Regions from separate parts of the Cobetia sp. BMC6 genome, predicted to be linked through region 3. Evidence: predicted binding sites of a transcription regulator. Region 3 holds the regulator's gene; each other region holds the start of a gene.

Region 1 (9,512 bases), on a different contig from region 3:
TCGTGATATTCGGTCTGGTCGTAGCGGTTCTGGATCCACTCGAAGTCGACGTTCCAGACCTTGGACCAGTGCTTCCACGCGCCTTCTGAGAGGCCGTAGTAGCCCGGCAGGGAGTGGGACATCAGGCCCAGATCCGTGGCGCCCTGGACGTTGTCGTGGCCACGGAAGATGTTGGCGCCGCCACCGGACTTGCCGATGTTGCCCAGCGCCAGTTCCAGGATGCAGTAGGCGCGGGTGTTGTTGTTGCCGGTGGTGTGCTGGGTGCCGCCCATGCACCACACGACGCTGCCCGGACGGTTCTGGGACAGGCGGCGCGCGACGTCGAGCATGTCGGCCTCGGCTACGCCGGTGATGCGCTCGACTTCCGCCGGCGGGAACTTGGCGACTTCGGCACGCACTTCATCCATGCCGTAGACACGCTGCTGGATGTAGGCCTCATCTTCCCAGCCGTTCTCGAAGATGTGCCACAGCAGGCCCCAGATGTAGGCGACATCGGTGCCCGGACGCAGGCGCACGTACTTGTTGGCCTTGGCGGCGGTCCGCGTGAAGCGCGGGTCGACGACGATGATCTCGGCGTTGGAGCGCTCCTTGGCCAGCAGGATGTGCTGCATGGCCACCGGGTGCGCTTCGGACGGGTTGGAACCGATGAACAGGATCGAACGACAGTTGTGCATGTCGTTGAAGGAGTTGGTCATCGCCCCGTAGCCCCAGGTGTTCGCGACACCGGCAACCGTGGTGGAGTGGCAGATACGCGCCTGGTGATCGACGTTGTTAGTGCCGAACAGGGCCGCGAACTTGCGCATCAGGTAGGCCTGTTCATTGCTGAACTTGGCCGAGCCCAGCCAGTAGATGCTATCGGGGCCGTGCTCCTTGGTGAGCTCGAGCACCTTGTCGCCGACTTCCTCGATGGCCTGCTCCCAGGAGAGCTTCTTCCACTTGCCACCTTCGAGCTTCATCGGGTACTTGAGGCGACGGTCAGAGTGACCATGCTCACGCAGGGATGCGCCCTTGGCGCAGTGTGCGCCACGGTTGAAGGGGTGATCGAAGGCGGGTTCCTGCTTGGTCCAGACACCTTCCTGGACCTCGGCATAGACGCCGCAGCCCACGGAGCAGTGTGAGCAGATGGTGCGCTTCGTCTCGACCGGCGCATCAGACACTTCGGTCTTGGCTTCGGCGCGTTTCATCATCGGGGCGGCCATGAAGCTCGCGGCGGCAAGGCCGCCGGTGGCGACACCGCTGCGTTTCAGGAACTGGCGGCGGTTGATACCGAGTCCTGAGGTCTCTTTGGCAGAGGGGGTGGGGGTCAGTCGCATGACATCATCTCTCCTCGTCACCCGAATCATTGCCCGGGCCGCGTGAGCGGGTCAGGGGGCAATGTCGGGAGCGGCGGTCTTTCAGATCAGGGGCAGTCCTGATCCGTGCCGACTTGTCACTGTCGATGGCGGGCGGAAACCTCTCCGCGCTGCCCGTTGTTCAGGCCGCTGGCCGCGCGCATGGCGCTGGCTCGGGACACTGTCTGTCTAGCATTCAGTCACGCAGCGTGGCGTAGAAGGCCTTGACGTGATCACTCTCGCGATAATTGTCAGTGCCCTTGTCCTTGGCGGGTGCCTCTGGCGCGGCCTGGTCCGGAATCACGGCACCGGCTAATGACCCTGCTGCGGCTACCCCTACGGTGCTGGCGCCCAATACGCGCAGGAATTTGCGGCGCCCCTGGCGCGCCTGGTTATGGCTGTCTTTTGCGTCATCAGTCTTCATGCTGATCTCCTGTCGGCAATGCTGCTGGGTGATGCGAGATGGATAGCGTTGCAGTCTCGAATGTTGCTTCACGTCATGCGTGACATCAGTGTCTTGCGTCGGGCGCCACACTGGCTGGCGTGACGAGCTGGACGGCCTCGGCCGTCACCTGCTCGCCAGACCTGTTTTCGGTTGCCGCATGCAGCGGGATCGAGTCACCGAGGTTCAGGCGCTCTGCCCGCAGGAAGGCCTGCCCCAGGTAGCCGACGGCGGCATAGAAGGGGCTCTCGCGTCCCGCGAGGTCGGCGCAGCAGCGCTCGCCCCAGCTGGCCAAATGGCGGCGGAAGAAATTGACCTGCTCGCCGGGCACCTCATCGATCAGCATGGCCATCACTTCGCACAGTGCGCCGAGATGATCCTCGGGCTCATGCACATCGCTCTGGCGTTCGAAGCCGAGGCGTTTCAGGTCCTGGCGCAGGGCGACCAGCGGCATTTCCATCAGCGAGCCGGTGAGGTACCAGCTGGCGTAGGGCACTACCTCGCCCTGCACCACGCCTACCAGGCTCTGGAAGAAGTCGTCTTCCAGCCGGCGCGAGTCGCTGACGCGGGCGGCCAATGACAGCGACGCCAGCGCGCGCGGCAGTTGCTGCTCGGCGGCCCCGGGCAGGCTGATGGCGTCATGGTCGAGTTCGGCCAGAAAGTCGATCAGTTCCGCATCCGGCGCCGCGCGCAACAGCCGCGCCAGCAGCCGGTAGAGGTCGGCGCGCAATGCCTGCTGTTCTTCACTATGGCTTATCAGAGAGTCGGCCGCAGGGGTGTCAGGTGCACGATCGTCAGTCCCACCTGCTGCAAAGTCGTCGGGAGTCGACGTGGGTGATGTCATTGGCTCAAACCTTGAGTTGGGCATCGGGATTACGTGCCATTTCGTGCCAGATGTCCTTGACGCGGCAGTCGCTGCACATCTTCAGGCGCAGTGCGCCATCGCCCTGGAAGTAGGCATGCGAGGCCAGTTTGGTCTGCATCGCCGTGATGGTGGCGGTGGAGCCGAACGGCGTGCCACAGCTGATGCAGGGGAAGGGCACATCCTGCTTGATCAGCTGCGGTTCGCGGCGCACGTCGGGCTGCGGAGCAAAGCCTGGTGTCAGGGTGATGACCTGCTCCGGGCATGCCTGCTCGCACAGGCCACACTGCACGCAGTCACCTTGAGTGAAGGATAGTGCAGGCGACGTGCGATTGGCCGAGAGGGCGCTGGTCGGGCAGACGGCGACGCATCCCTGACACAGCGTGCAGTTGTCGCTGTCGACGTTCACCACGCCGAAGGGCGCGCCTGTCGGCACGGCGACGCTGTCCTGCGCCAGGTCCGCGACCGACAGTGTCGCCAGGTGGTCGAGCACCCGATTGAGGCGTTCGCGCTTGCCGGGGCGTGCCTGCGGCTGACCCAGCAGCCAGTCACGTGCGATCGGCTGGCTGGGCTGCTGCTCTTCTTCACTGTCCGCGCCCGGTGCCAGAGCGACACACAGCGGCGTGATCAGGGGCAGGGGGTCAGCCTCGTTGCTATCCATTTGTGGCAGGGCGGATGGCAAAGAGACGAAGCGAATGCGCGGCTCGCCACTGGCCGCATTGGCAAGCCCCATGCTGTCGAGCAGGGTCAGCGCCAGGCGACGTTCGCTATCGAGCTGCTGGTGTTGGCCTGCGGGCAGGTCGTGGGGCAGTTCGACGATGACCTGCGTCGCGCCGAGTGCGAGAGCGGCCAGCCACTCGTCGTGCCCGGTGGCGGAGATTTCCTCGAGGGTGATGTCGAGGCAGCGCTCCTGGTCGACACTCGCCAGGGCAGTCTGCGAGGCAGGGGATTGCTCCAGGCGATAGCGCAGCAGCGGGTAGAGGCCACCGCCATCCTGATAGCGCTCCAGCAGGCGCTGGATCTGCTCCATGCGCTGCTCGGCCGGGGGCTGGGTAAAGCTCAGCGCGCCGGTCGGACAGGCGCTGACGCAGCTGGCTGCGCCGTGGCACAGGTAAGGGTCGATCTCGATATGCGCATTGCGACGACCGGCTACCGAGAAGATAGCATCAGCGCTGCACGACGAAAGGCAACGCGTACAGCCGATATTGCCGGCACTGGAATGCGCGCAGGTATCGAGATTGACGGTCACGTAATTCGGTTTGTCGAAATTGCCGATCAGGCCTGCGAACTGCATCGCCCAGGCGGTCAGCTGTGACAGTGATTCCTGAGAGGCCTCAGTATCGGCGACCAGCTGATCCAGCTCGGCGATGACGTCCGCGCCGGCTTGCAGATAACCGGGCGGTGGCAGTTCCGCCTGGTTGAGCGGCTGGCTGGACAGGTCGGCGATCAGGTCGAAATGGGTCGCGCTGCCGGCACCTGCCGGCACCAGCGCGGCGGCCAGATTGACGCCATCACTGGCAAGGCTGAACTGGCCGAGGTGACCGCTCAGCGCGAGCATGTCACGCGGAGCACTGTGCGCAGGCAGCGACTCACTGGCGGCGAGATGCTGTTCATCCATCGTCACCAGCGCACTGTTGTCCTGCTCACTGATCAAGAGTGCCACCGGCAGCTGAGCGGTAGCCGGCAGGCGGGTCAGCAGACTCGCCAGTGCTCGCACTCGTGCTTCGCTGCCGATGATCACGGTGCGTCCCTGACTGTGATAGCGGATGGGGGCGCTACCGGCATCCGTCGCCAACAGCGGCAGACTGGAGGCAGGCGAGCCACCCATGGCGGATGACAGGGCGCGTTGGCGTGCTTGTTGATTGAGGGCGCGCTGAGCGCTCTCGAGGCTTGAGCTGAGCATCCTCATCCTTATTCGGTCGTGGCGGACCTTGCATGCAAGCTGCCGTCAGGTGGCAGGCGGATGATGCAGGTCCCGGTCGTCGCTGATTCTCGCGGTCTTTCGCGGTCTTTCGCGGTTAGGGCCGGGTCGGCGATCGACAGTCGTTCAGTGGGGGATTCATGACAGGCCAACCATCTTTGCATGCTGTTGATGACATTGCTGTTTTCACGCCCGGCGAGAAGAGGGGCGCGGTCAGGTCGCGCAGGCACTCATCAGCGCAGGCGGTTGACGTCAGTCATAATCTTCAAGGGTTGGCATGTCATGCTGAATCTTGCATGTGCGTTGCAGTCAGTGCGCCTTGATGAGGCGCGTCAGGGTGACCCATGAGGCATCAGGATGACCTCGGTCAGGCGTATCCGGCTTTCTTGTGGGTCATAATGACGCATTTTGATTGTGCGGCGCGTCATCCTGACGCCCTGGTGTCCTGAGCCCTGACGCGCTCAGCCCTGGCGCTGGAGGCGTTTATGGGGCCAGCCCGGGTCACGGCTTGTGGCGGACCCCGCTGTCATCATCTGACGCGGGAGCTGGCTCGCGCGAGTCTTCTGCTGGTATTGCTTGCGGGTCAGGCGACTCGACTATCTCGTCGCTGGGCGTCGCGTGTGACTCGCCCACTGGCACCTCACCGTCAGGCGCCTGCTCAGCGATCTGGTCGTCTGTCTCCTGCGCCGTATCCGCCGTGGGTGTCTCGCTTGCCTCATCAAGCTTTTCCAGGCCTTCTTCGACCTTGCGGGTCCAGCTGCGCAGCGTGTCGGCGACACCTTCGGCGAGCGGGCGCATCTGGGAGAAGTCCTGGTCGTAGTCATCCAGCCCATCGCGCACCGAGTGCTCGCCACCCATGAAGATACGTCGCAGCGCACGTTGGCGTAGCGTCGGGTCCACGCCGCTCTGCATGAAGGCGCTGATGTCGGCGTCTGGAGTCAGGGTGTCGGGGTCTGGCAGCTCGATGACTGGCGCTTCAGCGTTGTCAGCGTCTGCTGCCTGCTGATCGCTCTCGGTTGATGCCTGTTCTGCTGGCTGTTCGGCTGACTGCTCTGCTGCCGAGGAGGGGCTGTCGCCGCCCAGGGCTTCGTGCTGCGAGCCACTCGCTGCAGGGGCGTCAGCGCTGTGGTCAGAGGCGACTCCCACCTGTGACGGCGGGAGGCTGTCGCCCTTGGTCACCTCGGCGCTGTCCGGCTGTGCCAGTTGGTCTTCACGGCGGCTGTCGCCTTGCTTGCGGCGTGACCAGCGCGAGAACAGGCCTTCATTGGCAGGGCTTGCGTTATCGTCGTGCTGGCTCATGACGTGCTTTCCGTACCATCACCGGGCTGATGCGTCTTGTTGGGCGTCGCGGCGAGCTGCTCTGCCTGACTGGCGCGCCCGGCGCCCTTGCGTTTCTTCTTCTTGCCCTCGTCGAGTCGTTCGCCGTGACGCGCGAGGTAGGCTTCCAGCCACACCATCAAGGCAGGGGGCATCGGCACGTCCAGCACCAGCTGGTCGCCATCCATCCAATGCGATGCTACCTCCTGACAGGCCGTCACCACGCGGGGCTGCATGCCGTCGGCTTCGCGCTCGTCGCATTGGACGAACAGACGCGGCTGCTCACAGCGCAGGTTGTAGCGGTAATCGGTGCGCTCGGTGAGGTGAAGCTGCAGCGGCAGGATGCGGCGATGCGCTACTTCATCAGCGGTGGCAGGCTCTGCTACGTGCGATTCCGTCTCTGGCGTTGCAGAGGGCGAGAGGTCGGCAATCCGCCAGGTGTCGATGCTGAAACGCCCCAGCTTCTGCGTGGTGGGTGCCAGGGTGACGCTCAACCAGCGGGTGTCGTCACTGCGGGGAGGGATGGATTCAGACATGGCTTCCTTGTTCACTGCTGTACCCGCAAGCGGGTCTGAAAAGAATGCTGCGATGGTGCTAGTGTGCAAGATACATGCCGGCGCATGCGATATCAGGGTCACCGTGAGTCAGTGCGGGGACAGCTCTGCCATCAGGCTGGTACTCTACGGCGATTCAGCGCAAGAATTGCCATTCCAACCGGCTCGATCAGGGAGACCCGAGTTCATGATGCCCTCTGCACGGCCAGCGATCAGTCGCGCCACACTACCCACTACGCTGGACATCGAAGTCATGGATGAGCGCGGTGAGCGCCATCGGCAGTCCATTGCCGCCGAGCGCTCGCTGACCATCTATCTCAATCGTCGCGAGATCGTCACCTTGATGACCCTGGGTGCCGAACCTGAGGCGCTGGTGGCCGGTTATCTGCGCAATCAGGGCCTGCTGGGTGAGCTTGAGGACCTCGAGGCGCTGCAGGTGGACTGGGAAGTCGAGAGCGCCTCGGTGGTGACGCGTCATCTGCCCGAGGATATCGAGCAGCGCCTCGGCAAGCGCACCGTGACCACCGGCTGTGGGCAGGGCACGGTATTCGGCAATCTGCTGGAGCGTCAATCGCTGGCCGCGCTGGACGCAGGCCCCTTCAGTCAGGCCTTGTTGTATCGCCTGCTGGAGGCGCTGGCGGCGCACAACGCGACCTATCGCAAGGCCGGTGCGGTTCACGGTTGCGCCCTGTGTCGGGATGATGAAGTGCTGGCGTTCATCGAGGATGTCGGCCGCCACAACGCCGTCGATACGCTGGCGGGGCTGAGCTGGTTGGCGCCCTTGAGTGATGATGACAGTGATTATCAGGGGGCCAACATCTTCTACACCACCGGCCGCCTGACCTCCGAGATGGTACTGAAGGTGGCTCAGGCGGGGATCTCGGTGCTGGTCTCACGCTCCGGCGTCACGCAGAAGGGGGTGGAGCTTGCGGAACGCTTTGGCGTGTTGTTGATCGCGCGCGCCAAGGGGCGCCACTTCCAGGCGGTGGACCCTGCCGGGCGGCTGGTGCTGGACGCCATCCCGCCGCTGCGTGCCGGCGACGCTCTCAAGTCATCGCGCCATGATGCGTCAGGCAAGCCATCTTCAGCAGACGGCGCAGCCGGATATGACAAGGGGGCGCAGTGATGAGTCGTCTTTCTTCGCCGCTGGGCGTCATACCCTCACAGGGATTTTCCTCTGAACTCGGCGCGCCTTCAGGTGGCTCTGTCGCTGAGTCTTCAGGCGAGCCCCTGAATGCGGCCACCGGCCGGCAGGCTCCCGTCCCCCACGACAACCCCTTTCTGACGGTGCAGGAAGTCGCGCGCCTGCTGCACCTCAACGAGAAGAAGATCTATCAGCTGGCCAGTGACGGGACCATGCCGGCGACCAAGGTGACCGGCAAGTGGTTGTTTCCGCGGCGCCTGGTGGAGCAATGGATTCTCGAGTCCAGCCATCATGGTGTGCTGGCGGATCGCCTAATGATCACCGGCAGTGATGACCCGCTGCTGGCTGCGCTCTCCATGCGCCTCAATCAGCAGCATGCCGGTAGCTCCTTCTATGGCATGAGCGTCACCGGCACGCGTCTGGGGCTTGATCTGCTCAGCCAGGGGCGTGCTGACGTCTGCGCCATTCACTGGGGGCGCGCGGAGGAGGCGGCGCTGCGTCACCCGGCGCTGATTCGTGGTCACGATGGCTATCGCCAATGGGTGATGGTGCGGCTTGCGCGCCGTACCCAGGGGCTGATCATCCGCAATGATGATCGCCATCTGTCCATCGACCCAAGCGGCCTGTTCGGTTCGCAGCGGCGTTGGGCGGTGCGACAGGAGGGGGCGGGTTCGCAGCGCTTCCTTCAGGAGTGGCTGTCCGGCCATCAGATGCGTGCCGAGCAGCTCAATACCCTGGCGATCGCCTATTCCGAGCGTGAAGTGGCCTCGATGGTGGCGCGGGGCGAGGTGGACGTCGGCCCCGGTACGCTGTCGGCCGCCAATGAGTTCGGCCTCGGCTTCGTTCCGGTCTGTGAAGAGGCCTTCGATCTGGTGGTGCCGCGCAATGTCTATTTCCGCGATCTCTTCCAGGGATTGCTGGACTATCTGGCCACGCCGAATGGCATCCAGCTGGCGCAATCCCTCGGCGGCTATGATCTGCGCGAATGCGGTCAGTTGATCTGGCGCGGCGATGCCGCACAGCACGATTGAAGTGCTCGGTACGCTGAACACCCAGCGGATGCTGGCGGTCAGGACTCGGCGCAAGGCATGAGCGTCTTTGCGACATCCAAAAAATCGCCCATTAGCGCATGGCTAGTGGGCGATTTTTTTATTGCGGGCTGACGGCGAGCATGGTCAAGCAAGTCGTTGTTTTGAATGGACCGGCCAGGTGACGCTCGCGTGAAGGCTATCTTTACGGTTTAGCTTCCCGCCAGCGCGTTACGTGCCTATCTCACTTCAACACAGCCCGGCTCACTTCAAATCGGCTCAGCTCAGATCCGAATCATTGCGAGTGCACACCGACAGCACGATGGCATCTTCTTCGCTGGTAGAAACCAGGGCGTGACCCATGTCGGAGTCGAAATAGATGCTGTCCCCTTCGCCCAGCGGCAAGGGTTCATAGAATTCCGAATAGAGCAGAATGCTGCCCGCCAAGACCATCAGGAACTCCTCGCCGTCGTGACGCACCCAGTCGGGGAAGTCATCGAAGCTGCGCGCACGCACGCGAGTCTTGAAAGGAATCATGCGTTTCTGCGCCAGCTGCCACGACAGCAGCTCGTGCTCATAGGTCGGTGTCGGGTGGGACTTGCCATCACCGACGCGCGTCAGGTCGCGACGCCCGAGAGTGCCACTCTGGCGCTTGGGCGGGCTCAGCAACTGCGGCAGGTCGATGTTGAGACCATGAATCAGCTTCTGGACCGCCGTGAAGGTCGGCGAGATCTGCTCATTCTCGATCTTGGACAATGTCGAGCGTGCCAGTCCCGTGCGCTGGCTGACATCTTCCAGCGTCCAATGATGGGAGAGGCGGATCTGCTTCACGCGTTCGCCAAGCTTCAGGGGCTCAACGAAGGGTTTGCGACCGGAGGCGATCCGGACGGCGGCGTCCTTGTCTGTCGGTGTG
Region 2 (9,512 bases), on a different contig from region 3:
CCACGCAGCCCAGCGCGCGCTCGCCCGCCTCTGCCAGCGCATTGACCTCGGCATGCCCTTCCCCGGCACGCACATGAAAGCCGCTCGCGATCACCTCGTCAGTCTCGGCCTCTACCAGGACACAGCCGACACGCGGATTGGGCTGCGTCGTGTAGCTGCCCAGCCGCGCCAGGCGCAGGGCGTGGGCCATGTGGCGCGCATCACGCGCCGAGGGAGCACTGCGTTCTCGAGAGTGACTGTCGCGAGAGTGGCTGTCACGGGGAGCATGAGAAGCATGAGGAGAAAGAGACATGCGATACCTTGGCGTGAAACGAGAGAAGGTCAGGCGGTGGCCATGCGGTGGCCACCCCTCCGAGGCCTGAAACCTGAGGCCCAGGACCCAGGGCCGAAGCCACGCGGCGTGCCGCGACAGAGCCAGCAGACACAGGCCTCAAGGGCATCGACAAGGATGACCGTGTCGAGACATCAGGGGCGCGCGTCTTCCTCGCCCGGCAGGAAGCTGGGCTCCTGGGCGAGACGATCGATCTCGGCGCGGAATTCATCAAGATCCTGGAAGCGACGATAGACCGAAGCGAAGCGGATATAGGCGACCTGATCCAGCCGCTTGAGCTGTTGCATGACCTCATCACCGATGCGCCGCGCCTCGATCTCACGCTCGCCGGTGGCACGCAGACGCTGACGAATGCGCTCCACCGCGGCCTCGATCAGCTCGGAGGAAACCGGGCGCTTTTCCAGCGCACGCAGCATGCCGGCACGCAGCTTGTGCTCATCGAAGCTCTCGCGCGAGCCGTCGCCCTTGACCACGCGCGGCATGACCAGCTCCGCCGTTTCGTAGGTCGTGAAACGCTCACCGCAGGCCGCGCACTGGCGACGCCGCCGCACCTGGTCACCCTCGACCACCAGTCGGGAATCCGTGACCTTGGTTTCATGAGTTCCACAGAAGGGACAGTGCATGTTGGAGAGCCTGCTTGGGTGCGAGGTGGCTGCGGCCCCGCGCGAAGCACAGCGAGGAAGTGGCGCAGCGCAGCCGAATGACAGCGAATGGCGGGTATTGTAACCGTTAAGGCCCCGCCACGGGAGCCTATGTCAGCCCCGACCTATCTGAACTGGCCTTGGGGAGCGGCCAAAGGGTGGCAGGAGTTTCCTGCATTGTCGCCCCGGGTGACGAGCCCCGCGGCGAAAGCATCCATCATCCTGCCCGGCAGGCTTGAAATCCCCGCGCGATAACCGAAAGATGACGTCAGGGTAAGCGCCTCACAAGGACGCTTGCCCGAGCCGTGGAATCCTTTCACGACTGGCGGCGGATGATCTCTGCCGCGAGACTGATCACGATGACGCAAGGAGCTGCGACATGGGAATCATTGCATGGATCATATTCGGTCTTGTTGCCGGCATCATCGCCAAGGTGATCGTGCCCGGCAAGGACCCGGGTGGCATCATCGTCACCAGCATCATCGGCATCCTGGGGGCCGTGGTCGGTGGCTGGGTCGGCACCCTGATGGGCTTCGGGGAAGTGACGGGATTCAATCTGGCCAGCTTTGTCATCGCCGTGCTCGGCGCCGTCATCCTGCTGATTCTGTATCGCGTGCTGCGCAAGTAAAGCGTGTCATGAAGCGCAGTGGCGTCAGCCGGCCTCAGGCCACATGACGCCAGACAGGACGGCCAGCCGGCACATGCAGGCTGGCCGTCCTGCCTTGCAGGCTTGACGAATCTGGCCCGAGGCGTGCATGACTCAGGGGTAAAGGCGCCAGGCCGTCACCCACGGGCGCCGCTGAGCGATGCGCCATTCATTGATTTCACCAGGCGACGACCAGTCGACTTCATCTGATGCGCGCCCGCCTGTCTCGCCATCGGCCCCGCAGGATGGCGCTGGCGCGCTTCACGAAGATCACCCGCGACACGCTCTGCCCATTGCGACTCACGCGGCAGAGCCAGACCGCTTTTGCTGCCACGAGGATTGCCCATGTCCGATACGTCATCTTCCGATCACTCGACTTCCACTGCAGCCGATCCCGCGCCGAGCGAGGGCAACGCCAGGCCACACGCCAGAGTCTCTCTCGCCAAACGTCTCTCGCAAGCTGATTTCCAGGCGCACGCCACACGTCTGCTCGCAGAGATCTATCCACAGCGTCATGAAGAAGTCCTCAGACGCCTGGAGACGGTACTGGACTTCCATCGCACGCGCCTCACCCCCCGCGTGCCGGAAGGCGAGCCGCTCTGGAGCGAGCGCGATCAGTGGCTGATCACCTACGGCGACAGCCTGCAGCAGGAAGGCGAGGCGCCACTGGCGACCCTGCACGACTTCCTCGCCAGCCGACTGGACGACAGCCTGTCCGGTGTCCACGTGCTGCCTTTCTTTCCGTGGAGCAGCGATGACGGCTTCAGCGTCATCCACTATCGCGAGGTCAATCCGGCCCTCGGCGATTGGCAGGACATCCGGCGCCTGAGCAAGCACCGCGACCTGATGGCAGACCTGGTCATCAATCACTGCTCGCGCGAGTCACTGTGGTTCGCCGACTATCTGGCCGGCGTGCAGCCCGGTCGCGACTACTTCATCGAGATGGACCCCGACACCGATGTCTCCGAGGTGGTGCGCCCGCGCCCGTCTGCCCTGCTCACGCCGGTGCATACCCGTCGTGGCCTGCGCCATCTTTGGGCAACCTTCTCGGATGACCAGATCGACCTGAACTTCGCCAATCCCGATGTGCTGCTCGAATTCATCGGCATCCTGCTTTATTACCTCGAGCAGGGCGCGGGCATCATCCGCCTCGATGCGGTGGCCTTCCTGTGGAAGCGCCAGGGTACCCCCTGCATCCACCTGCCGGAGACACACGCCGTGGTACGCCTGCTGCGCGCCATCGTCGACCATCTGGCGCCGGGGAGCCTGTTGATCACCGAGACCAACGTGCCCCATGCCGAGAACATGTCCTACTTCGGGCTCGATCGCCTGTCACAGCACGACCTCACCGCCATCGAGGACAGCGCCCAGGCCGATGAAGCGCACCTGATCTATCAGTTCACGTTGCCGCCACTGACGCTGCACACTCTGACCTCCGGCGATGCCAGCGCCCTGACCCAGTGGGCCGCCAGCCTGCCGTCGTTGCCCTCCGGCTGCAGCTACTTCAACTTCACCGCCAGTCACGACGGCATCGGCGTTCGCGCCCTTGAGGGCCTGCTGCCCGACCACGAGCGCGACACCCTGGTGCGACTGGTGCATGACTTCGGTGGCTACGTCAGCATGCGCGCCAACCCGGGCCGCGCCGACACCCCCTATGAGCTCAATATCAGCTACTTCGATGCGCTCAAGGGCACGCGGCGCGGCCAGGACCCATGGCAGATAGAGCGTTTCATCGCCAGTCAGACCCTGATGCTGAGCCTGCAGGGCATCCCGGGGCTGTATATCCACTCGCTGACCGCGACCCCCAATCACCAGGAAGGCGTCGAACGCGATGGCCATCTGCGCGCCATCAACCGCCGCAAGTGGCAGCGTGATGAACTGGAAGCGCTGTTGGCCAGCCCCAACACCGCAACCCATGAGGTCTTCCACGCCCTCAAGCGCCGGATGGCACTGCGCCGCAACGAACCCTGCTTCCACCCGGATGCCGACCAGAATGTCTTCGATGTCGGCCCGGACTTCTTCGTCTTCGAGCGTGTCACCCATGAAGGGCGTCGCTTGCTGTTCGCTCTCAATGTCACCGATCAGCCGCGCGTGCTGCCGCTGCCGGAAAGCTGGCAAGGCGTCGCGCTGACCGACCATCTGTGCCACGACAAGGCCTACGATCCCACCATGGCCCGCCGCCCCTATCAGGCGGCCTGGCTGATGGAGCAAACCGTGCGCCCGCCGGCCATCGAGGTCGTCTGACGCCCGCGCTTCTTCCCTCTGCCCACGACAACGGGGCTGCCACTGGCAGCCCCGTTGTCGTGGGTCTCGCTGTTTCCCGCCGCGAGCGTTACTGGTTGTCCAGCTCCACCGCTTCGTGCATGCGCTCGAGCAGGTCCGGTACGGCTGACTGCACCCGGTTCCAGCTGGGGATGAAGGGCTTGTCGCGCGGATTGTCGAGGAAGGCGCTGCCGGCATCCATGATGTTGGAGGCGAACAGCTCCACCGCCGCTTCCTCGCTGTGGCGGTCCACCGTCAGACCATTCATGACGGCATCGTTGTAGTAGGTCTCGATCAGGTCCAGCGCGATACGGTAGTAGGTCGCCTTGATGGTGCGGAAGGTCTCGCCGTGCATCTCGACGCCCAGCGTGGCCAGCTTGCGATACATCGCCTTGGCGATATCCAGACTCATGCGATTCAAGCCGCCCAACGCATCTTCCGCGGACAGCGGCTGGTGCTTGTGATCATAGGCATCGGCGATGTCCACCTGACACAGGCGCTTGGTGGAATAGTTGCGGTGGACCTCGGACAGCACGCCGATCTCCAGCCCCCAGTCACTGGGAATGCGGATGTCCGCCAGCACATCGGTGCGCATCGAGAACTCGCCGGACAGCGGATAACGATAGCTGTCGAGATAATCCAGGTACGGCAGCGGGCCATAGACCTTCTTGAGCGCCCGGATCAACGGCGTGACCATCAGGCGTGCCACGCGGCCATTGAGCTTGCCCTGGGCGATGCGCGAGTAGTAGCCCTTGCAGAACTCGTAGTTGAACTGCGGATGGGCCACCGGGTAGATCAGCCGTGCCAGCAGGCCGCGGTCATAGGTGACGATATCGCAGTCATGCAGTGCCACTGCCTCGGCTATGCCCGAGGCCTGCACGTAGCCTGAGCAGTACCAGACATTGCGCCCCTTGCCGGCCTCCATCGGCGCCAGGCCATGCTCGGTCAGCTCCTCATCCAGTGCCCGCAGGCGCGGCCCGTCGTTCCAGAGGATGCGGTGATGCTGCGGCAGGTGTGAGAAGAACTCCTTGGCATGCTCGAACTGGTCACGGTCGGCGCGGTCCAGCCCGATCACGATCTCGCTGAGGTAGGGCACCTGGGCCAGCTCCTCGACGATATGCTTGAGGGCGGGACCTTCCAGCTCGGAATACAGCGACGGCAGAATCAGGCTCATCGGTCGCTTGCGGGAGAAGCGCATCAGGTCCGCTTCGAGATCTTCCACCGGACGATCGGTCAGGTTATGGAAGTTGGTGATGATGCCATTCTGGTAAAAATCGCTCATGTCAGCTCCTTGTCATGCCGAAGACACGCATCAGGCAGGCGTCAGGCGCCCAGACCTCTGGATGTCCATTCTTCCGGCTGGCCATTGGCCAGCCAGTGACGCAATCCCTCGACCCATCCCTGCGGTCCGGGGAGATTGGCGCGAAAACAGCGGCGTTCATCCGCCAGTTGCGGATGATCGGCAAGCTCCAGATCACGCTGTGAGGTATCACCGACGCCGGGAATCAGCACAGCGTTGTCGACGGCGGCCAGCAGCGGCAGGTCATTGGCGCCATCACCGAAGCCCAGCGTCCAGGGGCGCACCCGCTCGCAGAGCCGGTAGCGGGCAATCAGATAGCGCGCTGCCACGCCCTTGTCGCTGTCCCCGGTCACATGGTGGAAGCGCCCTCCACGTGTCAGCTTGAGGCCATGGCTGGCCAGACGCGCACGAAAGTCCTCGAGACGCTCCGGCGCGTCACGCCACACCAGCGGCTCACTGGCATCACGCAGTCCCGCCAGGGCCGCATCCTCCTCCCCCAGCCCCGTCAGCTCGCTGACTCTCGCCACCGACATCGAGGCGAAGCCCTCGAAGGCGAATTCCCCGCTCAGCTGATCCAGTACCGCGAGAATCCTGTCGCGGGACATCGCCACCGCGATACGACACAGGCCGTGTGCATCCGGGGCGCTGGCCGCTTCCAGCGGGTAGGCGCTCAGCCAATCGGCAGGCAGTGCCACTACGCCGCCGTTCTCGGCGATCCATGGCTGGCCCGCCAGGCCCAGAGAGTCCATCAGCGGCGCCAGTTCCGCCGCCGTCTTGGAGGTATTGGGGACGACCCAGACACCGCGCGCGCGCAGGCGGGTCAGCCAGCTGCGCGCCGGGCCCGGCGAGTAATCGTGGTGATCCAGCAGCGAGCCATCCAGATCGGTCAGCAACAACAGCGGTGCTTGAGTCTCTGACATGTGAACTCTCCTCGTGAAGTGCTGCAGCGTGTCGGGGGTCACCTCGACAGGATCTCGTGGCACCGGACAGGCATTGCAAGAGCATTGCAGGGAATGTGCCAAGATGGTGCATCTGCCATGACAGCCTGCCCACTCTCATCGTGGCTGTGTTTGTGTGTCCGCTCATTTGCACCATAAAAGAGCACAAAGCCTGCCTTGCATGATGTCACGCCTCATGGCGGCGCAAATCCAACGTCACCAACGACGACGCCCTCGCATCTGCGAGGGCGTCGAGTCTACGGCTAAGTCTATTGAGCCTAGACCAGCCACAGCGACAGTTGCGGCCACAGCAGCAACATCGCCAGCACGCACAGCTGGATGGCGATGAATGGCAGCAGCGAGACGAAGATATCCTTGAGACTGATGCCTTCCGGTGCCACGCCTTTCAGATAGAAGGCGGCAGGCCCGAAGGGGGGCGACAGGAAGGACACCTGCATGTTGACCGCGAACAGCACGCCGAACCATACCGGGTCGTAGCCGAGCTGCACGATGATCGGCACGAAGATCGGCAGTGTCAGCATTGCGATGCCGATCCAGTCGAGGAACAGCCCCAACAGCAGCAGGATCGCCATCATCACCATGATGATCGCCAGCGGCGGGATATCCAGGCCGAGGATCATGCTCGACACGAAGCGGTTGCCGCCCATCAGGTTGTAGACCCCGACCAGCGCCGCCGCGCCGATACCGATCCAGATGATCATGCCGCAGGTGTTCATGGTCTGGGACAGCGCGCGCTGCATCAGGGTGATGGAGAACTCACCGCGCAGCATCACCGCCACCAGCACGCCGAAGCTGCCCATCGCCGCGGCTTCGGTCACCGAGGCCACGCCACCGTAGATGGAGCCCAGCACCAGCCCCGCGATGACCGCCGGCACACCGATGGCCTTGAGCAGCTCACGCTTGCTCTGGAAGCTGGCGCGGCGCTCTTCCTCCGGCATTACCGGCCCCAGTGAAGGGTTGCGCAGACAGCGGATCAGCACGTAGATGATGTAGCTTGCCATCAGCACGATGGCCGGGGTGATCGCCGCGGTGAACAGGTCCGCGATCGACTGGTTGGCGATCAGGCCATAGATGATCAGCACGATGGAGGGTGGCATCATGGTGCCCAGCGAGCCGCCGGCACACACCACGCCGATGGCGATGTGCTTGTCATAGCCGAGCCTGAGCATCTGCGGCAGCGCCAGAATCCCCAGCAGCACGATCTCTCCGCCGATGATGCCGGACATCGCGGCGAGGAAGAACGCCACCACGATGGTCTGGATCGCCACGCCACCGGGCAGGCGCCCTGCCATCACGCGCATGGCATTGAACAGGTCCCTGGCGATCCCCGAGCGGTCCAGCAGCGAGGCCATCAGCACGAACATCGGCACCGCCACCAGCGAATACTCGGTGACGAAGCCATAGACACGACTGGTGACCAGCGGCAGCGCCATCGGACCGAACCAGCCGAAGGTGTAGGCCAGCGCGACCAGGCCGGTGACGAAGGCCAGCGGCAGGCCGGTGACCAGCAGCGCGAAGATGCCGCCGACCAGCAGCATCGTAGCCGTTGCGATATCCATCAGCGCAGCTCCTTGTGGTCAGCTGCGGCGCCGGGAGTGGCGTCGGAGGCGTCATGAGACTCACTGCCGCCCTCGGGCGGACGGGGCGAGAAGAAGGTCTGATAGAGATGCCACAGCGCCTGCAGGGTCATCACCGCCAGCGCGAACAGGATCACGCCCTTGGTCAGCGCCGGAAACGGCGGATTCCATGAGGTCCCGGAACGCTCCAGCTGCCACTCGCCCAGCGGACTGTGCGAGGCACGCCAGAACATCACCCAGCCCGCATAGCTCATCGCCAGACAGAAGACGAACGTCATCACGTCATTGAAGCAGTCCAGCACGTAGCGAAAGCGCGTGCCGACCAGGTCGTAGAGCACGCGCACGCGAATGTGGCGATTGTTGGCCAGTGCCGCCGGGCCGCCCAGCGCGAAGCTGGTCGCGACCAGGAAGATCACCGTCTCATGCACCCAGGAGGTCGGCGAATCGAGGCCATAGCGCATCACTACCTCGAACACGCTGATCGCCATCGCCAACAATACCAACCACGCCGCGGCGCGCGTGCCCTTGCCGACCAGACGGTCCAGCGGCGTGCGCGTGCCCAGATTCGGGTCGTGGTCATCCGACGCCTCGGGTAGCCCCGGCGACGCCACATCATGTTCTGCCATATCGAATTCCTTGCTGACTCGCTGCCTCAAGGAGAATCGGCGCGCCCAGTGAGCACGCCGACCTTGATCTCCCGCGTCTTTATCGTTCTGCCACCTCGTGGCTGACAGAGTGGCTATCCGCGTGGCTAGCTGACTGGCGCCACACGGCAGCTGGCGCCCATCCCGCGCGCCAGCGGGCTCACATCAGGTTGCGGTCGGTCAGGAAGCTGACCACGGACTCGTAGACCTTGCCGGTCAGCTCATTCTTCTCGGCCCACACCTTCCACTCCTGCTGAGCGATGCGACGGAACTTGGCGCGCTCCTCCGGCGCCATGTCGATCACCTCGATATCCGGATTGGCACGCGCCGCGCTCACCGCCTTGATGTCACGCGCCTTGAGGGTGAAGACCATGTCGTAGGCCATCGCGTCGGTGGCGGTCTCCATGATCGCCTTGAGATCCGCCGGCAGGCCGTCCCAGATGCCCTTGTTCATCGACACCGCCACCATCGGCAACGAGTGGAAGCCCGGATAGGACGGGTACTTGGCGAAGCTGTGCAGGCCCTGGTCATCATTGGTGGCGAAGACGGTGTAATCCGCCGCGTCGATCACGCCCTTCTCCAGGCCGGTGTAGACCTCGGAGCCCGGCAGGTTGACGGGTGCCGCGCCGGCCTTCTGGAAGATGTTGTAGACCATGCCTTCCGGCGCACGCACCTTGAGGCCCTTGAGGTCATCGACGGTGCGTACCGGCTTCTTGGAGACGAAGGACTCAAGCCCGGTGGCGCCCGCGCCGATCAGGTGCACGCCGTAGGGCTCGACCAGCTCGTTGTAGAGCTCCTCACCGCCGCCGTGCTGCATGTACTCGAGATATTCCAGCGGGTCACCCCAGGCACCCACCAGGTTGCCCAGCATGCCGAAGGCCGGATTCTGGCCCGAGAAGTAGGACGGATCGGTCAGGTGGCCCTGCAGGATGCCGGCGCTGACGGCGTCCAGCGTCTGGTTGGCCTGCACCACGGCATTGACCGGCAGGATCTCGATGGCGATGCGGCCATCCGACATGGTCTTGATGCTGTCAGCCCAGGCCTTCTTGACCTCGAACTGCGGCTCCCCCGCCGTCTCGGAGGTCTGGAAGGTCCATTCGTATTCGGCCGCCCAGCTCGGTGTGGCGATCAGCGTGGCGGCCACGGCGGTGG
Region 3 (9,512 bases):
GAAAGCCATCTCGATGACGACTTCGACCGCGCCTGTCAGCTGATGCTCGCCACCAAGGGCCGCGTCATCGTGACCGGCATGGGCAAATCCGGCCATGTCGCCAGCAAGATCGCCGCCACCCTGGCCAGCACCGGCACCCCGGCCTTCTTCGTCCACCCCGGTGAAGCCAGCCATGGCGACCTGGGCATGATCACGCCGGCCGATGTGGTACTGGCGCTGTCCAACTCCGGAGAGACCGCCGAAGTCACTGCGCTGCTGCCGCTCTTGAAGCGCATGGGCACCCCGCTGGTCTCGATGACCGGCAAACCCGGCTCGACCCTGGCGCGTGATGCCGAGGCGCATCTGGACACCAGCGTTGCCCAGGAAGCCTGTCCGCTGAACCTGGCACCCACCGCCTCGACCACCGCTGCGCTGGTGATGGGCGACGCCCTGGCAGTGGCACTGCTGGAGGCCCGCGGATTCACTGCCGAGGAATTCGCCCTTTCCCACCCGGGCGGCAGCCTGGGTCGCCGCCTGCTGCTGCGAGTCCAGGACGTGATGCATCATGGCGACGCCCTGCCGCGCGTGGCACTCGGCAGCCCGCTGCGCGATGCGCTGCTCGAGATCACACGTCAAGGCATGGGCTTCACCTGCGTGATCGATGGTGACGACCACCTGGTCGGCGTCTATACCGATGGTGACCTGCGCCGCACACTCGACCAGCACGGCGATCTGCGCGCGCTGAAGGTCGATGATGTCATGACCCGCGGCGGCAAGACCGTGCGTGCCAGCATGCTGGCTGCCGAAGCGGTGCGTATCATGGAAGAAAACCGCATCAGCGTTCTGGTAGTCTGTGACGAGGATGAGCACCCCATCGGAGCCATCCATATGCACGGCCTGCTGGCCAGCGGCGTGATCTGAACTCCCGCGGGCGTTCGCTGTCTCTGTTCGACGGCAGATCGTCCCGACAGTAGACGCTACCGCTCAACGCCCATCAGCGCCGTTCACAGGACAGCGTCAAGCATGCACGGAGTGCGAGGAGAAAGACCATGAGCGACACGAATTCCCTGAGCGAAGAATATCCGCAGGACATCATCGACCGCGCACGCCGCGTGCGCCTGCTGGCGCTGGATGTCGATGGCGTGCTCACCGACAACCGCCTGCACTACGATGCCAACGGTGTCGAGACCAAGTCCTTCCACGTCCAGGATGGCCATGGCCTCAAGCTGGTGCTGCGCAGTGGCGTTCGCGTCGCGCTGATCACCGGCCGCAGCTCACCGATGGTCGAGCGTCGCGCCAAGGAATTGGGCATTCAGGATGTCATCCAGGGCCGTGAAGACAAGCTGGTCGCGCTGACCGACCTGTGCCGCGAGCACGGGATCGAGCTGGAAGAGGTCGCCTATTGTGGCGATGACCTGCCGGACCGCGAGGCCATTCGTCGTGTCGGTCTCGGCGTCAGCGTGCCCAACGCCATGGCCTACGTGATGAGCGAGGCCAACTGGGTCACCTCACGCCAGGGCGGCGATGGCGCCGTACGCGAGCTCTGTGATCTGCTGCTCAAGGCACAGGGCCACTGGGCCTCGGTGCTGGATACCTACCTGCAGGAGTCGCGCCCCTGATGTTACGTCTGCCCCGCCCTTCTCCGCGTCTCTGGCTGATGCTGCTGTTGCTGCTCGTCGGTGGCGTGCTGGCGCTGATCGAGCAGCGCAACAGCCTGGAATCGACCGTCAATGTCGAGGTCGACAGCAGTGAGCCGGATTACTATCTCGACGGGGCAGACATGACACGCTTCGATGCGCGCGGCGTGGCGATCCAGTCCATGAGCTCGCCGCATATCGAGCATACGCCAGGCGATGACGTGACCCGGGCGCAGACCCCGAAGATTCGCACCAACGACAGTGAAGACCGCCGCTGGTATGCCACGGGGGACAGTGGCGTGTTGAGCGCCGGCGGCGACACCTTCACTCTCGAGGGCAATGCCAGACTGCGCCAGCCCGATGACCGCTGGACCCTCGATACCGATGTTCTGCACTACAGCCGTGATCAGAATCGCGCCTGGAGTGACGTGCCGGTCGTGATCACCCAGAATGGCCAGCATGTCGAAAGCGACAGCTTCAGCGCCGACCTCTCCCGGGATTCCGCCGTGCTGCAGGGCCGCGTGCGCAGCGTCCTGCAACCCGGCACGGGCCAGAGCGAGGCCAGCAAGGAAGCCGAGCGCATCGACTCGGGCACCGACAGCACCACTACCGATGACGGGCGCATCAACAGCACCTTCGAGGCAGCGCCTGCCAGCGGTGAATGAACCTGCCGGGCTGGCCGTCGCGCCATGACCCGCGCCGCAACACCTTCTTCCCTGCCGCTCGATGGCATCATTGCTCGGGCGGCGACCCCGTCATGCCAAGGAGCCACCATGACCTCCCCGACTCGCAAGCCCTTGACGGCCTGTCGCCAGACCCTCAACAGCGGTGTCATGGCGCTCTGCCTGGCACTGGGCATGTCCACCTTCGCCCCGGCCTCCATGGCGCTGGACAGCGATGCCAGCCAGCCGATCAACATCGCCGCGGACGCCCTGTCTCTCGATGACAAGGCCGGCACAGCCACCTACACCGGCCAGGTGGAGATGCGCCAGGGCAGCATGAAGCTCGATGCCAGCCGCGTCGATATCAGCCGCGCCGGCAGCGGCGAGATCTCGCTGGTCAAGGCCACCGGCAAGCGTGCCTACCTGGAACAGCAACCCGCACCCGACGAGAAGCTGGTCAAGGGCTGGGCCGACACCATCCGCTATCATGCGCTGGAGCGCCGCGTGGAGCTGGTCGGCAATGCGCGTCTCGAGAAAGGCGATGACACCTTCGAAGGCGGCTACGTGGAGTATTTCCTCGACAAGCGCCAGGTGAACGCCAACAACAGCAAGACGGCACAGCAGACCGAAGGCGGTCGCGTACACATGACTTTGACGCCGCGCGGCGCCAATGCCAGCAAGGAAAACTGAGTCATGACTGCTGCTACCCCGCGTACGCTGAGCGCTCGCCATCTGGCCAAGGCCTACAAGGGCCGCAAGGTGGTCAAGGACATCTCGCTTGAGATCCGCCAGGGTGACATCGTCGGCCTGCTGGGCCCCAACGGCGCCGGCAAGACGACCTCGTTCTACATGATCGTCGGGCTGGTGCGCGCCGATGCCGGCAACGTCTCCATCGACGACAAGGACCTTTCCGCTGCCGCCATGCATCAACGCGCACGCGCCGGCATCGGTTATCTGCCGCAGGAGGCGTCGATCTTCCGCAAGCTGTCGGTGGCCGACAACATCATGGCGATTCTGGAAACCCGCAAGGATCTGGATCGCAATGGCCGCAAGGCACGTCTTGAAGAGTTGCTCGAGGAATTCAGCATCACGCATATTCGTGCCAGTGCCGGCATGAGCCTGTCCGGCGGGGAGCGTCGTCGGGTCGAGATTGCCCGTGCACTGGCCACCGAGCCGGACTTCGTACTGCTCGATGAGCCCTTCGCCGGCGTCGACCCCATCTCGGTGGGCGAGATCAAGAGCATCGTGCGTCAACTGCGTGACCGTGGCATCGGCGTGCTGATCACCGACCACAACGTGCGCGAGACACTCGATATCTGTGACACCGCCTATATCGTCGGCGATGGTCAGATCATCGCTCACGGTGACGCGGACTCCATCCTGGCCAACCAGCAGGTACGCGACGTCTACCTGGGCCACGAGTTCACGCTCTAGGGCCAGCGGATGCGCTGAGCCCTCCCACGGCGAAAGCTTCATAAGCCGCTGCGTGATTTTATCGCGTAGCGGCTTTTTCATGTCTGACATCAGGCGCATGCATGACGTCCATACCACCTTGGTGTAAACATGGCATGCAAGTTGCTTGAATATTCACTGCAACCACTTGTCAGTGGCCCGAGTCACGGTATAGCGTAGTAAGCACGTTCCTTTGCCGTGAATTGACTGACTCCATGAAACCCACCCTGCAACTCCGCCTCGGCACCTCGCTGACCATGACGCCGCAGCTTCAGCAAGCGATCCAGCTGCTGCAGCTGTCGACGCTCGACCTGCGTCAGGAGATTCAGCAAGCCCTCGAGTCCAACCCCATGTTGGAGCTCGACGAGGACTACGAGTCGCTGGATGTCATAGAGACACAGGATACGAGCGAGATTTCCACTGCCGACTCCTCGAGCGAGATTCCCGAGGAATACCCCCTCGACAGTGACTGGTCGGACCTCTACCAGGACCACGCCGGTAGCCTGACCAGCTCCGGCAGTGGCAGCGGGAGCGAAGAAGGGCCGGACTTCGATCGCAATACCAGCGTCGAGAGCCTGCAGGACCACCTGCGCTGGCAGCTGGCGATGACCGACCTCGATGGCCGTGAACGCCAGATGGCGGAGAGCCTGATCGATGCCGTCGACGGTGCCGGTTACCTGAGCCTGTCACTCGATGAGCTGGTCGATGGTCTGCGCGGCCAGGGCCTGCCCGGCCTCAAGGCCTCCGAGCTCGAGCAGGTACTGCTGCGTCTGCAGCAGTTCGACCCGACCGGCGTCTTCGCCCGCGACCTGCGCGAGTGCCTGCTGCTGCAACTGGCGCTGCTGCCGGATGATCTGCCGCTGCTGGCGCAGGCGCGTCGCCTGGTACGTCAATTCCTCGAGGCACTGGGCAACGATGATCGCAAGCTGCTCAAGCGCCGACTGAGCCTTGACGATGACGAGCTGGATCACGTCATCCGCCTGGTGCGCGCGCTCGATCCGCGTCCGGCATCCGCCTGGGGCGAGCCCGCCAGCGATTACGTGATCCCTGATCTACTGGTGCGTCATACCCGCCACGGCTGGCAGGTCGAGCTCAACCCGGAAGCGCTGCCCAAGCTGCGCATCCAGCCGGAATACGCCGCACTGATCAAGCGTGCCGACAAGTCCGCCGACAACACCTTCCTCAAGGACAACCTGCAGGAAGCGCGCTGGCTGATGAAGAGCCTGTCATCACGCAATGACACCCTGCTCAAGGTCGGCCGCGAGATCATGGCGCGCCAGATCGACTTCCTCGAGCAAGGCGAGGAAGGCATGAAGCCACTGATTCTGGCCAACATCGCCGAAGTGGTCGAGATGCACGAATCGACCATCTCGCGGGTCACGACCCAGAAATACATCCACACCCCGCGCGGCGTCTTCGAGCTCAAGTTCTTCTTCTCGAGCCAGGTCGGTGGCAGCGGCAGTGGCGACGCCCACTCAAGCACCGCCATTCGTGCCCGCATCCGCAAGCTGATTGCGGAAGAGCCGGCTCGCAAGCCTCTCTCCGACTCACGCCTGGTCGACCTGCTCGCCAGCGATGGCATCGAGGTCGCACGCCGTACCGTGGCCAAGTATCGCGAAGCGATGGGCATCCCATCCTCCAGCGAGCGCAAGCGTCTGGCCTGATGTGTCATCTGCGGCTGCCATGCGCCTGGTCTCCCTCCTATCATGGCCGTTGCCGCCAACCTCAAACGCTGGTTTTCTCTCTCACCAGCCTCTGACATTACTGACACCGGCGCGCCTGTCGCGCGCCCTGTCATTCCGTCAACCGCTCGTCAATGGCCCATCATGGCGCGCAGGATGATGGCAAAAATCCATCATTCCGGCTGCATCATTTACCGTCAATCGCATGTTTTTAAAGTCACTTTTAGCCGTATTGCACCGGGATGTCACTCGGTGATCCTTCCGGCACGCTGCTTGCTCCACGCAACCCAAGCGCCTGAAAGGCGGCGTACATGCAGGGATTGGCGACGAAAACCCGTCTTCTTGCGCGCCTTTCATGCACCACCCTTCAAGCGTGACCTTGAAGTCCATTCCGTTACCCCTCACTGAGTTGAAGACAAGCACTGAGCCACGATGCAGCGCAGCGTTGATCTTTGCGCAAAGCTTGGGCATTGTCGGTACAGACGCTCACGACATCTGACGCCGCTGGCAAGGGCGCGAAAACATCGCCAGACGGTGGTCGTCAAGCCTGTTGCAGAGCGTCCGATCAGGGTTTGCTCGTAGTCAAAAAGGGTTACAATTGAATGGCAACCCGCTGGATAAAGGAGCGTGTCCATGCAAGTGAATATCACCGGGCATCATGTGGAACTTACCGATCCTCTCCGCGATTACGTCAACGAGAAGCTCGCTCGCCTCGAACGGCATTACGACAACATCACCAATGTTCAGGTGACACTGTCGATCGAGAAGGAGCGCCAGCAGGCTGCCTGCACCTTGCACGCAGCAGGCGCTGACCTCCACGCCCTGGCAGAAGACCCCAACATGTACGCTGCCATCGACGCGCTCGCCGACAAGCTGGATCGCCAGCTGGTCAAACACAAGGAAAAGTCCCAGGCTCGTGCTCAGGGCACCGGGACCCGTTGACCTTCAGCCATGACACTTGATCAGATCCTTCCCCCCGAGCGCACCCTTTACGGTGTCCCCGGGGGGAGCAAGAAGCGGGTGCTTGAATTCTTCAGCACCTTCATCGCACAGAACATTCCCAGCCTGGATAGCCAGGAAGTCTTCTCGCGCCTGATCGGGCGCGAGAGACTGGGGTCGACCGGCATCGGCCACGGTGTGGCCGTGCCCCATGCACGCAGCCCGCATTGCAAGACACCAATCGCTGCGTTTCTGAAGCTCGGTGAACCCATCGACTTCGATGCCATCGACGGAGAACCCATCGATCTGCTATTCGTGCTGCTGGTGCCTGAGGAAGCGGACGAGACCCATCTGACGCTGCTCGGGCAGGTCGCGGAATTGCTCAATTCCCCGACCAATCGCTCGGCCCTGCGCCAGGCAGACAGCCAGCGTGCACTCTTTGAGGCATTGACCCAAGCCATCGCCGAATTACCGGCGCGCTGAATCACAGGCCCGGACATCGTCCGGGCTTTCGTCTTGCTGGCCTCCCATCGGCCGACGTACAGCGCACTGATAGCGGGCAACCTTCTGCCCCACCCCTGCATTCTTTCGACGTTGACCTCGCCCTTGGAGAGCACTTCATGAAGATCGTGATCATCAGCGGCCGCTCCGGCTCCGGGAAATCCATCGCTCTCCAGGCGCTGGAAGACATTGGCTACTATGCCATCGACAATCTGCCCGGCATGCTGCTGGCGCCACTGGTCGATCAGCTCGAACAGGACAGCCCGGCACGCCGACGTATCGCGGTCTCCATCGATGCCCGCAACCTGCCGGAAGCCTTGACCCGCTTCCCCGAATTGCTCGACAACGTCCGCCAGAGTGGCATGGACGTGCAGGTCGTCTACCTGACCACCGATTCGCGAGTGCTGCTGGAACGCTACTCGGCGACCCGGCGTCGTCACCCTCTGACGCGCGACAACGACCACACCCTGGCCGAGGCCATCGAGATCGAGCAGAAGACGCTCGCCCCGATTCGCCAGAAGGCCGATCTGGTCATCGACTCGACCAACCTGAGCGTGCACGACCTGCGCTCGCGGATCACCGAGCAGGTCGCCCAGCACAGCTCTCGCCACCTGACGCTGACCTTTGAATCCTTCGGCTTCAAGCATGGCGTGCCGACCGACGCCGACATGGTGTTCGATGCCCGCTGCCTGCCCAACCCGTACTGGGACATCAATCTGCGCGGCGATACCGGTCGCGATGACAGCGTGGCCGAATTCCTGCAGCGCTACCCCACCGTCCAGGCGATGCATGACGATATCGCCGGCTGGCTGGAACGCTGGCTGCCCGCCTATCAGGACAGCAACCGCAGCTACCTGACGGTGTCCGTGGGCTGTACCGGCGGCCAGCATCGCAGCGTCTACCTGTGCGAGCAGCTGGCGAGCTACTTTGCCGAGCGCCTGCCTGAGGTGCGCCTGCGTCACCGCGAGCTGGGCATTCATACCGCGCTGAGCAACCCAGGTGAGACAAGTGATCAGCAGGAGCATCGCGATGCCCTCTCGTGAGCTGACGCTGACCAACCGCCGCGGGCTGCACGCCCGCGCAGCCACCAAGCTGGTCAATTGCTGTGCGCCCTATTGCGCAACGGTGATGGTCAGCCATGGCGAGCGACGCGCCAATGCAGCCAATGTCATGGCATTGCTGATGCTTGCCGCACCCTGCGGCACCACGCTGTTGATCGATGTCGAGGGCGAACAGGCCGATGAGGCGATGCTGGCCATCGAGGCGCTGTTCGAGGCGCGTTTCGAGGAAGACGAATAACCGCCACTGACAGCGCTGTACATTTGCGCCATGCATTAGCGCTGTACATCAGGGATGTGCATTGCGACACGTTCTTCTGGCGCTTGCCTCCCTGCCCCTTTCGCCCTTTGCGCACAGCCTTCCTTTCGGCCCGCTCCCTTTTCGGTCAGCCCCTCGCGCAGCTCCCCTGGGCAGCTCCATCACTGTTTACGCAGGGCGTCTCGCGCCTGTTCTTGCACCTGCCCTCACGCCTACCCTTATCCTTGGCCCTGCACCTATCCTTGCCTTGGCAGCCATGCAACGCTGCTTTTGCGCCAGTGACGGAACGTGGATTGTTCTTTTGATAAGAAACACTGTTTTCTTTTGTCGACGCGCCCCCCTACGCCAATGGTAGAATCAGCACTGTCCTTCATGTCGACAGGGGAAGCCGACAGATGAGCAAGACGTCTCGTAAACTCAAGCCAAGACTTGATCGCCTGTCACAGGCGCTGGAAAGCGGCGAGCTGGAACAGGCAAGACGCATGCTCAATCGCGGCCTCGCGCCGGTGGACGTGGCCCACCTGCTGGAATCCTCGCCCCCCAAGGAGCGTAATCTGCTCTGGGAGCTGGTCGATGCCGAGCTGCAGGGCGATGTCCTCCAATACCTTGGCGAAGACATCCAGACCGACTTCCTCAAGGATATGGACGCCGTCGACGTTCTCGCCGCCACCGAGAACCTGGAGCCGGATGATGTCGCCGACATCCTGCAGCGCCTGCCGAATACGGTGATTCTCGAAGTCCTCGACTCCATGGAGGCGCAGGAGCGCCTGCGCGTCGAAACGGTACTGTCCTTCCCGGAGGATACCGCCGGCGGCCTGATGAACACGGACACCATCACCATTCGTCCGGACATCACCCTGGACGTGGTGCTGCGCTACATTCGCCGCCACGAGCGCCTGCCCGACTCCACCGATACCCTGCTGGTCGTCTCACGACGCGATGAATTCATCGGTGCGCTGCCCATCAACCGCCTGCTGGTCTCGGACCCCGGCGTCACGGTGCGCGAAGTGATGGACACCGACAGCGTGGTGATCCCGGCCCTGATGCCGGAGAACGAAGTCGCTTCGCTGTTCGAGAAGCACGACCTGATCTCGGCGCCCGTGGTCGGCGGCGATGGCAACCTGCTGGGTCGCATCACCATCGATGACGTGGTCGACGTCATCCGTGGCGACGCCGAGCACCAGGTGATGTCGATGGCGGGGATGGATGAGGACGAAGACACCTTCTCTCCCGTGATACGGACCTCGTGGCGCCGCGCCGTCTGGCTCGGTATCAACCTGCTGACCGCCTTCATGGCCTCCGCCGTGATCGGCATGTTCGAAGGCACTATCGAGAAGATCACC

Evidence for each region. Region 3 encodes sigma-54, which starts transcription at its own class of promoters, with help from an activator protein. Its sites were predicted from a motif close to TGGCACNNNNNTTGCTNT; they were not measured.
Region 1: MKZ40_RS09165 (DUF3305 domain-containing protein) is a predicted target of sigma-54. The motif match lies at 6,472-6,489, and genes of this name have one in related genera.
Region 2: MKZ40_RS02295 (sugar phosphorylase) is a predicted target of sigma-54. The motif match lies at 1,713-1,730, and genes of this name have one in related genera.

Annotation. Positions count from the first base shown of each region.
Region 1 covers NZ_JAKUMF010000003.1:411,324-420,835, reverse strand. The annotation lists gene MKZ40_RS09190 (molybdopterin-dependent oxidoreductase) at 1-1,313, opposite strand, end outside; gene MKZ40_RS09185 (twin-arginine translocation pathway signal) at 1,528-1,755, opposite strand; gene MKZ40_RS09180 (molecular chaperone TorD family protein) at 1,841-2,503, opposite strand; gene MKZ40_RS09175 (4Fe-4S dicluster domain-containing protein) at 2,622-4,538, opposite strand; gene MKZ40_RS09170 (DUF3306 domain-containing protein) at 5,058-5,855, opposite strand; gene MKZ40_RS09165 (DUF3305 domain-containing protein) at 5,852-6,409, opposite strand; gene MKZ40_RS09160 (formate dehydrogenase accessory sulfurtransferase FdhD) at 6,618-7,553, shown strand; gene MKZ40_RS09155 (helix-turn-helix transcriptional regulator) at 7,553-8,602, shown strand; gene MKZ40_RS09150 (XRE family transcriptional regulator) at 8,879-9,512, opposite strand, start outside.
Region 2 covers NZ_JAKUMF010000001.1:526,469-535,980, reverse strand. The annotation lists gene ribD (bifunctional diaminohydroxyphosphoribosylaminopyrimidine deaminase/5-amino-6-(5-phosphoribosylamino)uracil reductase RibD) at 1-190, opposite strand, end outside; gene nrdR (transcriptional regulator NrdR) at 466-954, opposite strand; gene MKZ40_RS02300 (GlsB/YeaQ/YmgE family stress response membrane protein) at 1,352-1,600, shown strand; gene MKZ40_RS02295 (sugar phosphorylase) at 1,964-3,862, shown strand; gene MKZ40_RS02290 (glycosyl transferase) at 3,951-5,162, opposite strand; gene MKZ40_RS02285 (HAD-IIB family hydrolase) at 5,204-6,100, opposite strand; gene MKZ40_RS02280 (TRAP transporter large permease subunit) at 6,397-7,698, opposite strand; gene MKZ40_RS02275 (TRAP transporter small permease) at 7,698-8,342, opposite strand; gene MKZ40_RS02270 (TRAP transporter substrate-binding protein) at 8,521-9,512, opposite strand, start outside.
Region 3 covers NZ_JAKUMF010000002.1:108,041-117,552, reverse strand. The annotation lists gene MKZ40_RS04720 (KpsF/GutQ family sugar-phosphate isomerase) at 1-900, shown strand, start outside; gene MKZ40_RS04715 (HAD hydrolase family protein) at 1,029-1,598, shown strand; gene lptC (LPS export ABC transporter periplasmic protein LptC) at 1,598-2,281, shown strand; gene lptA (lipopolysaccharide transport periplasmic protein LptA) at 2,390-2,968, shown strand; gene lptB (LPS export ABC transporter ATP-binding protein) at 2,972-3,712, shown strand; gene MKZ40_RS04695 (RNA polymerase factor sigma-54) at 3,946-5,394, shown strand; gene raiA (ribosome-associated translation inhibitor RaiA) at 6,046-6,354, shown strand; gene MKZ40_RS04685 (PTS sugar transporter subunit IIA) at 6,364-6,834, shown strand; gene rapZ (RNase adapter RapZ) at 6,972-7,895, shown strand; gene MKZ40_RS04675 (HPr family phosphocarrier protein) at 7,882-8,151, shown strand; gene mgtE (magnesium transporter) at 8,565-9,512, shown strand, end outside.